Regions from separate parts of the Ensifer sp. ENS08 genome, predicted to be linked through region 2. Evidence: riboswitches for the same ligand, from Rfam matches in the RefSeq annotation. Region 2 holds a riboswitch; the other holds the start of a gene.

Region 1 (4,417 bases), on a different contig from region 2:
AGATCCGCGGCGACGTGCTCGGCAACCCGCATCTCGGTTACGCGCTCGCCTTCGGCATGATCGTCGTCACCGGTATCGCCAACGCGATCTACATCTGGCTGCGCAGCCGCAGCGAAAGGTGGCTGAAATGAAGAAGATCTGGGCCTGGGGAGCCCTCGTTTTCGGCCTCCTCTATTTCACCCTGCCGCTCATCGGCATGACCAACTTCTCCTTGAAGATGCGCCGCGGCGAATACTCCTTCGACGCTTACCAGAAGGTCTTCGCCGACCCGCGTTTCCAGGAGACCTTCACCTACTCGGTGCTGCAGGCCTTGTTCACCATCCTCTTCGGTGTTCTGCTCGTCGTGCCGACAGCCTACTGGGTCCGCCTCAAGCTGCCGCGGCTGCGCCCCGTCATCGAGTTCATCACGCTGCTGCCGCTGGTCATCCCAGCGATCGTCATCGTCTTCGGCTACATCCGGCTCTACAACACCTCGAGCTGGCTGCCGTTGACGGGCTCGCTCACCGGCACCAACATCCTCCTGATGTTCGGCTATGCGACGCTTGCGCTACCCTACATGTACCGCGCAGTCGACACGGGCCTTCGCACCATCGACGTCGCCACCTTGACCGAGGCCGCCCAAAGCCTCGGCGCCGGATGGACGACGATCCTTGCCAAGATCATTCTGCCGAACGTGCTCGTCGCCGTGCTCTCGGGAGCCTTCCTGACCTTTGCCATCGTCATCGGCGAGTTCACCATGGCGGCCCTGCTAAACCGCCCGGCTTTCGGCCCCTACATGCAGCTCTTGGGCGCCAACCGCGCCTATGAACCGGCCGCACTCGCCGTCATTGCATTCGGCATCACCTGGGGCTGCCTCGGCCTCATCCAGCTCGTCTCGCGCTTTCAAAAAAGCGCGCCTCCTAAGGCCTGAGGACCGCACCCATGAGTTTCCTGTCACTCACCAGCATCAAGAAGTCCTTCGGCCCGGTTCACGTCGTGCACGATTTCAACATGGACATCGAAAAGGGCGAGTTCGTCTCGTTCCTCGGGCCATCGGGCTGCGGCAAGACCACGGTCCTGCGCATGATCGCCGGCTTCGAAAGCCCGACCAGCGGCAAGATCGTCATCAACGGCCGCGACCAGAACTCGCTGAAGCCCAACCAGCGCAACATCGGCATGGTGTTCCAGGCCTATGCGCTGTTTCCCAACATGAACGTGCATGACAACGTCGCCTTCGGCCTCAAGGTCGCAGGTACAGACAAGTCGGAGATCGACGCGAGGGTGAAGCAGATGCTCGGGCTGATCAAGCTCGAGCACCTGGCGGACCGCTTCCCCTACCAGCTCTCCGGCGGCCAGCAGCAGCGCGTTGCGCTTGCCCGCGCCATTGCGGTCAAGCCGCAGGTGCTGCTGCTCGACGAGCCGCTGTCGGCGCTCGACGCCAAGATCCGCGTATCGCTGCGCGAGGAAATCCGGCAGATCCAGCAACAGCTCGGCATCACCACCGTGTTCGTGACCCATGACCAGGAAGAAGCGCTGTCGATCTCCGATCGCATCGTCGTCATGAATGCCGGCCGCGCCGACCAGATCGGCACCCCCTTCGAGATCTACAACACGCCGTCAACGCGTTTCGTCGCCTCCTTCGTCGGCACGCTCAGCATCATCGAAGGCAAGGTCGCGGACCCGGCCGCGGGTGCCGTCACGATCGGCAACCAGCAGATCGCGCTGAAGGATCCGATTGCCGGCATGAAGGGCGGCGACAGCATTTCGCTGGCGCTTCGTCCCGAAGCGGGCTCGATCGCCGAGGGCGCCACGGGCGACACGTCGCTTGCCGGCGAGGTCGTCTCGACGAGCTTCCTCGGCTCGGTCATCCGCACGCGCCTTCGCGTCGGCGGCGACGTCATCTCCTTCGACATGTTCAACAATCCGGGTGTTGCCCCGCCGGTTTCCGGCGACAACGTCACGCTGCGCTTTGCCGCCAAGGATCTCTTGGTCATCCGCGAGTAAGCGGATTGAAAGCCATCGGAACGATTTCTTCCGATGGCTCCAAACACTGGAAAAATCTGTCGTGATTTCTGGCATTTTCGTCGCACCGTGCGTTTGACCGCGCGCGGTCGCGCTATATAGTCGCGTTGTTCTCAGGGCGGGGTGAAATTCCCCACCGGCGGTAGCGGCCGAAAGGCCGAAGCCCGCGAGCGCCTCAGGGTTTCACCCTGGGGGTCAGCAGATCCGGTCAGATTCCGGAGCCGACGGTCACAGTCCGGATGGAAGAGAGCAAGCAGCAACGTGGGTCCCCGCGACGGGACCTCGCGCGCATGCATGTTCGCCCGACGGGATCATTGGAAAACGCCAAACCCTGAAAGGCTTGAGACCATGACCATTCTTTCCCACCCCGCCGCCAAGATCGCGATCGTTCGTGCCCGCTGGCATGCCGATATCGTCGACCGCTGCGTCGATGCCTTCGTCACGCAATGGACGAAGCTTGGCGGGTCGGCCGCCGACGTCGAGATCTTCGACGTACCCGGCGCGCTCGAAATCCCGCTGCATGCGCAGACGCTGGCCAAGACCGGCCGCTATGCCGCGATCCTCGGCACCGCCTTCGTCGTCGACGGCGGCATCTACCGCCACGATTTCGTCGCCGGCACCGTGCTCGACGGCATGATGCGCGTGCAACTCGACACCAATGTGCCGGTGCTTTCCGCCGTACTGACGCCGCACAATTTCCAGGAAAGCGAACCGCTGATCGCCTTCTTCCGCGAGCACTTCGTTACCAAGGGTACGGAGGCGGCCAACGCCTGCGCCCAGATCCTCGATGCCCGCGCCAAGCTGGCGCTCGTCAACGCCTGATCCGCGAGATGCGGTTGAGGTTGGCTCGCCCCTCATCCGCCCGGTGAAGGCTTGCCCCTCATCCGCCCGGTGAGGGGAATGCCCCTCATCCGGCCTGCCGGCCACCTTCTCCCCGCGGGCGGGGAGAAGGACACAAGCGGCATCCTTGTCGCGCAAACTCTCTCCCCGGGGCTACCGAGAACGGCCTTCCACCCGGGTCCATCACAAACTCCGAGGCAGCTTGCGTTCTCGTTCCTTCTCCCCGCCTGCAGGGAGAAGGCTAGCGTGAGGGGGCAGCGGCAGGGGCGAACAGCGCCAAACGCTGCGCTTGAATCAACCTCTGAACCACCTGAATCGGCTCACCAGCTTGAGCCGGCAACGCGCTGTTTCGACTCGCAAAATCAATGCGCAGCCTCGTTCTTGCGCAGGCTGCGATCCAGTGCCGCCACGCGGTGCCGGTGCCCCGCCACCTCGTAGCCGACGATGGTGACGACGGGCGCGAGCATCAGGATGATCAGGCACTTGGCCATGTCGAGCCCGGCCATGGCCGCGACCACTGACGCGGCCAGCACCACTGCCGTGCCCGCGAGCAGCCAGAGATGCAACCGCTCCACCTGCTGCATAAGATAGGCGTACATCGCATAGAGCAGCCCGATGTAGCACGCGACGGGCACCGCAACGGTCAGCACCGTTGCGACCGAGCCAATATGCGCCTTGTGCTCGATGTAATAGGCCGCCACATGCAGGCCGGCGCCAGTCGCGACGATCGAGGCGAAGATCGGCATGTGGCCGTAGCCCCAGACGAAGGAGCGTTTTTGACGGTGCCGGTGCAGGATCTCGGCGCTCGGCAGCAGAAAATAGATCCACCACATGCCGAAGGTGAGCCCCGTCCCGGCGAGGCAGACGAGCGCGACATCGAGGTTCCAGCCCTGCCCTTCGACCACGGCCGAGATTGAGGCGACCGTGCCGACCACCCCTTCCCCAAGCGCGATGATCGCGAGCAGCCCGTAGCGCTCGGCGATGTGATGGGCATGCCAGGGCGTTCCGCCGTAGCGCATCTCGGCGACATAGGGGCCGAGCATCTCGATCGCCGTCAGCCCCACGACCATGACGAAGGTCACCAGCAGCGAGAAATCGAAGAAGATCAGAACGACCCAGCCGAGCTGGGCGAGGCTGATTGCTTTGACATAGGCCGTGCAGGCATCCCGTCGGGCCGGGTCCTGCCGGCTGGCGCGCAGCCATTGGAAGAGCATCGCCACCCGCATGACGACATAGCCGAGCACCATTATGCCGTTGTCGAGATGCTCACCCTTGTCGATCGACTCGAACATCGGCGGCAGGCCGATCGCAAGGATCAGCACGCCGACCATCTGCACCATGGTGACGATGCGGAATACCCAGTCGTCCGTGTCGTAGGCGGAGGCAAACCAGCTGAAATTGATCCAGGCCCAGCAGATGGAGAAGGTCGCAAGCGCGAAGCCGAAGAGGCCGGAAAAGAAGTGCCCTTCGGCCAGGAAATGAGCAAGCTGCGAAGCCGCCAGGCTAAAGGCGATGACGAAGGTCAGGTCGAACAAGAGTTCGAGCGTCGTCGCCGTCCTGTGATGTTCATGCGTGT
Region 2 (4,417 bases):
GGACTTCCGCGGCGATCCGTCGTCGGCGCTGCTCGAGGTGCTGGATCCGGAACAGAACTCGACCTTCATGGACCACTACCTGGAGGTCGAATACGACCTGTCCAACGTGATGTTCATCACCACCGCCAACACGCTGAATATCCCGGCGCCGTTGATGGACCGCATGGAAGTGATCCGCATCGCCGGCTACACGGAAGAGGAAAAGCTGGAAATCGCCAAGCGGCATCTGCTGCCGAAGGCGATCCGCGACCACGCGCTGCAGCCGAAGGAATTCTCGGTCACAGACGGCGCGCTGATGGCGGTCATCCAGACCTACACCCGCGAAGCCGGTGTGCGTAACTTCGAACGCGAGCTGATGAAGCTCGCCCGCAAGGCCGTGACCGAGATCATCAAGGGCAAGGCCAAGAAGGTCGAAGTGAACGCTGCCAACATCAACGACTATCTGGGCGTTCCGCGCTTCCGCCACGGCGAAGCTGAACGTGACGATCAGATCGGTGTTGTCACCGGTCTCGCATGGACTGAGGTCGGCGGCGAGCTTCTGACGATCGAAGGCGTCATGATGCCCGGCAAGGGCCGCATGACCGTCACCGGCAACCTGCGCGACGTGATGAAGGAATCGATTTCCGCGGCGGCTTCTTATGTCCGCTCGCGCGCAATCGACTTCGGCATCGAACCGCCGCTGTTCGACAAGCGTGACATCCACGTGCACGTACCGGAAGGTGCGACGCCGAAGGATGGCCCGTCGGCCGGCGTCGCCATGGCAACCACGATCGTGTCGATCATGACCGGCATCCCGATCTCCAAGGATGTTGCAATGACCGGCGAGATCACGCTGCGCGGCCGCGTGCTGCCGATCGGCGGCCTGAAGGAGAAGCTCCTGGCAGCGCTGCGGGGCGGCATCAAGAAGGTGCTGATCCCGGAAGAGAACGCCAAGGATCTCGCCGAGATCCCGGACAACGTGAAGAACGCGCTCGAAATCATCCCGGTTTCGCGGGTGGGCGAAGTGCTCGAACACGCTCTGGTGCGCATGCCGGAACCGATCGATTGGGACCCGGCAAACGAGCCGGCAACCGTAGCACCGGTTGATTCGCAGGACGAAGCAGGCTCCTCCGTCGCCCACTGACGGGCGCTTGAAAATGGGTGCAGCCGGCTCGCGCGGCGCTCATTTTGCAGAAAAATTGGGAAGACCGGCCATTGGCCGGTCTTTTTTGTTGTAAAAGCGCCCTGCAAGCCTTGCATTCCAAGGGATTAGGCGCAATTGGGAAAGGCAAGACGCGGGCGAAGCGCAAGCCGCCGCGCCTTAAAACACAGTCGTTTCGAACCAATCTGAAAGGGGTGGAAACATGAACAAAAATGAGCTCGTGTCTGCCGTTGCTGAGAAGGCCGGACTTTCCAAGACCGACGCATCTTCTGCAGTTGATGCAGTTTTCGAGACCATCCAGGCTGAGCTGAAGAACGGCGGCGACATTCGCCTGGTCGGCTTCGGCAACTTCTCGGTTTCGCGCCGCGAAGCCTCGAAGGGCCGTAACCCGTCCACGGGTGCGGAAGTTGACATCCCGGCACGCAACGTGCCGAAGTTCACGGCCGGCAAGGGCCTGAAGGATGCCGTCAACGGCTGATGAGATTTGCTTGGCGGCCGGACACGAGGCCGGCAGTCCAGGTATTCGAGGGTTCGGCGCAAGCCGGACCCTTTCGCATTTTTGGGGCAGCCCTTGCGGGTGTCCGTCATTTGCTCTAGGGCTTGCCCATTCTCAGGGCGGGGTGAAAGTCCCCACCGGCGGTAAGGGCATGACAGCGCGGCGTCTTGGAGACGCGCGAAGGTGGCCCAAGCCCGCGAGCGCCTTTCCTCGATTTTTGGGGAGAGGGTCAGCAGATCCGGTGCAACTCCGGAGCCGACGGTCATAGTCCGGATGAAAGAGAATGGTCGCTGGCACGAAGGGCAGGGATGCCCGGCGTCGTGCCGTGCGCTCATGCGTCCTGATTTGTGTTTGGTCCGCTTTCAGGGTGCATGACATGAATCAGACTTCCCTCGGCTTTTCCTCCTCGCGCGCCATGGCCGGAGCTGGCTTCATGGTGTTGGCCGGGATCGCTTTCGCCGGCCTCAATGTCGTCACCCAATGGCTGACGATGAAGCTCGGTTTTCCAGCCACCGCCATGGCGTTCTGGCAATATGCCTTCGCCTTCCTCTTCTCACTGCCGTTTCTGCGACGCGTCGGGCTGTCGGCCATGCGCACCGACTATCCCTGGCGTCACGTCGCGCGCGTGGTGCTGGCCGCCTTCGGTGTGGGGGCCTGGGTCTCCGGTCTGGCGCACGTGCCGATCTGGCAGGCGATCGCGCTGGTCATGACCTCGCCGTTCTTCATCATCCTCGGCGCCCGCCTGTTTCTCGGCGAACGCGTCGGCGCGGCGCGCTGGGCCGCAACCGCGGTCGGTTTCGCCGGGGCGATGATCATTCTCGAACCGTGGTCGGACAGCTTCAGCTGGGCCGCCCTTTTGCCGATCCTGTCGGCGCTGTTGTGGGGCGCTTCGTCGCTCATCACCAAGAGCCTCACAAGTCTCGAGCGCCCCGAAACGATCACCGTATGGCTGCTTGTGCTTCTGACGCCGATCAACGGCGCCATCGCGCTTTCGGCCGGCTTCACCATGCCGGATGGGGCAGCACTCGGTTTCCTGCTGCTCGCCGGGATACTGACCGTAGTCGCACAATATCTGCTGACGCTCGCCTATACTGTTGCCGACGCTGCCTATGTGCAGCCCTTCGACGATCTGAAGCTGCCGCTTAACGTCTTTGCGGGCTGGCTGGTCTTCGGTTACGCGCCGACAGGATATCTTTGGGTCGGCGCAGTGCTGATCCTTGGCGCCTCGCTGTTCATCATGCGCAACGAGATGCGGCGCGAGCGCGCCGCGCCTGCAACCGGAACGGTGTAAAACCCAAGCGTTGTCATTCGGCTGTCATCGGCATCGCGCAGAACCCCCATGTTTTCAGTGTTCGCACATGGGGGATTTCATGACCATCACTTCGCGCGTGACCGCGCTTGCGGCCGTTCTTCTTGCATCCGCAGCATTTCCTGCGGCGGCCGAGCCCGTCTTCAACCGCATTGCATCCTTTGCTGTTGCCGATAACCTGCCGGAAGGCGATGCGCGCAAGGCGCCGACATCTGCCGAAATCATCACGGCCAGCGAAGACGGCAACACGCTTGTCTATTCCGACAGCCCCGGCAAGCGCGTCGGCCTGATCGACATCACCGATGCCAAGGCGCCGAAGGCAGCCGGCACGGTCTCTTTTGACGGCGAGCCGACCTCGGTCACCATCGCCGGTGCAAAGGCACTCGTCGCGGTCAACACGCGCGAAAGCTTCGTCAAGCCTTCGGGGCTTCTTGCGATCGTCGATCTGGCCTCGAAGAAAGTCGATGCGACCTGCGATCTCGGCGGCCAGCCGGATTCGATCGCCGTCAACAAGGACCGCACGCTGGCGGCCATCGCCATCGAGAACGAGCGCGATGAAGAGCTGAACGACGGCAAGATCCCGCAGATGCCGGCCGGCGACCTCGTCATCTTGTCGTTGAAGGATGGTGTTGCCGATTGCGGTTCGCTGAAGCGCGTGACGCTGACCGGTCTTGCCGAAATCGCCGGTGAAGACCCGGAGCCGGAATTCGTTTCCTTCAACGGCAAGGACGAGATCGCGCTGACGCTGCAGGAGAACAACCACATCGTCATCATCGACGGCAAGACGGGAACGGTGAAGACGCATTTCTCTGCCGGCACGGTCGACCTCAAGAACATCGACACCAAGCGCAACGGCGCGATTGCCTTCAAGGACGAGCAGCCGGGCCGCAAACGCGAGCCCGACGCGGTGAAGTGGCTCGACGACAACCGCATCGTCGTTGCCAACGAAGGCGACTATGAAGGCGGTTCGCGCGGTTTCACGATCTTCGACACCACCGGCAAGGTGCTCTTCGAATCGGGCGCGAGCTTCGAGCATGCGATTGCCGCCATCGGACACTATCCCGAGAAGCGCTCTTCGGCCAAGGGCGTTGAGCCCGAGGGCCTGGAAGCGGCGAAGTTCGGTGACGACAACCTGTTCTTCGTTCTGTCCGAACGTGCCTCGATCGTCGGCGTCTACAAGGATACGGGCGCCGAGCCTGAGTTGCTGCAGCTCTTGCCGTCGGGCATCTCGCCGGAAGGCGCCGTCGCGATCCCCGCGCGCAATCTCTTTGCGACCGCAAACGAAGTCGATCTCGTCGAGGACGGCGGCGCGCGCTCGCACGTGATGATCTATGAGCGTGCCGAGGGCGAAGCGGTCTATCCGCAGATCCGCTCCGCCGAGAAGGATGGCTTGCCGATCGGCTTCGGCGCACTCTCCGGTCTCGCCGCCGTCGCCGACAAGCCCGGCTTCCTGCGCGCCGTCAACGATTCG

What was found. A riboswitch is a leader RNA that binds a small molecule or an ion and turns the genes downstream of it on or off. The one in region 2 is predicted to bind FMN.
Region 1: another riboswitch for FMN. It lies ahead of IB272_RS06110 (6,7-dimethyl-8-ribityllumazine synthase); the one in region 2 lies ahead of IB272_RS17470 (DMT family transporter).

Annotation. Positions count from the first base shown of each region.
Region 1 covers NZ_JACVBF010000002.1:117,693-122,109, reverse strand. The annotation lists gene IB272_RS06125 (ABC transporter permease subunit) at 1-131, shown strand, start outside; gene IB272_RS06120 (ABC transporter permease) at 128-910, shown strand; gene IB272_RS06115 (ABC transporter ATP-binding protein) at 922-1,983, shown strand; FMN riboswitch at 2,107-2,256, shown strand; gene IB272_RS06110 (6,7-dimethyl-8-ribityllumazine synthase) at 2,350-2,823, shown strand; gene IB272_RS06105 (low temperature requirement protein A) at 3,204-4,417, opposite strand, start outside.
Region 2 covers NZ_JACVBF010000007.1:93,211-97,627, reverse strand. The annotation lists gene lon (endopeptidase La) at 1-1,123, shown strand, start outside; gene hupB (DNA-binding protein HupB) at 1,344-1,619, shown strand; FMN riboswitch at 1,744-1,926, shown strand; gene IB272_RS17470 (DMT family transporter) at 2,014-2,928, shown strand; gene IB272_RS17465 (esterase-like activity of phytase family protein) at 2,996-4,417, shown strand, end outside.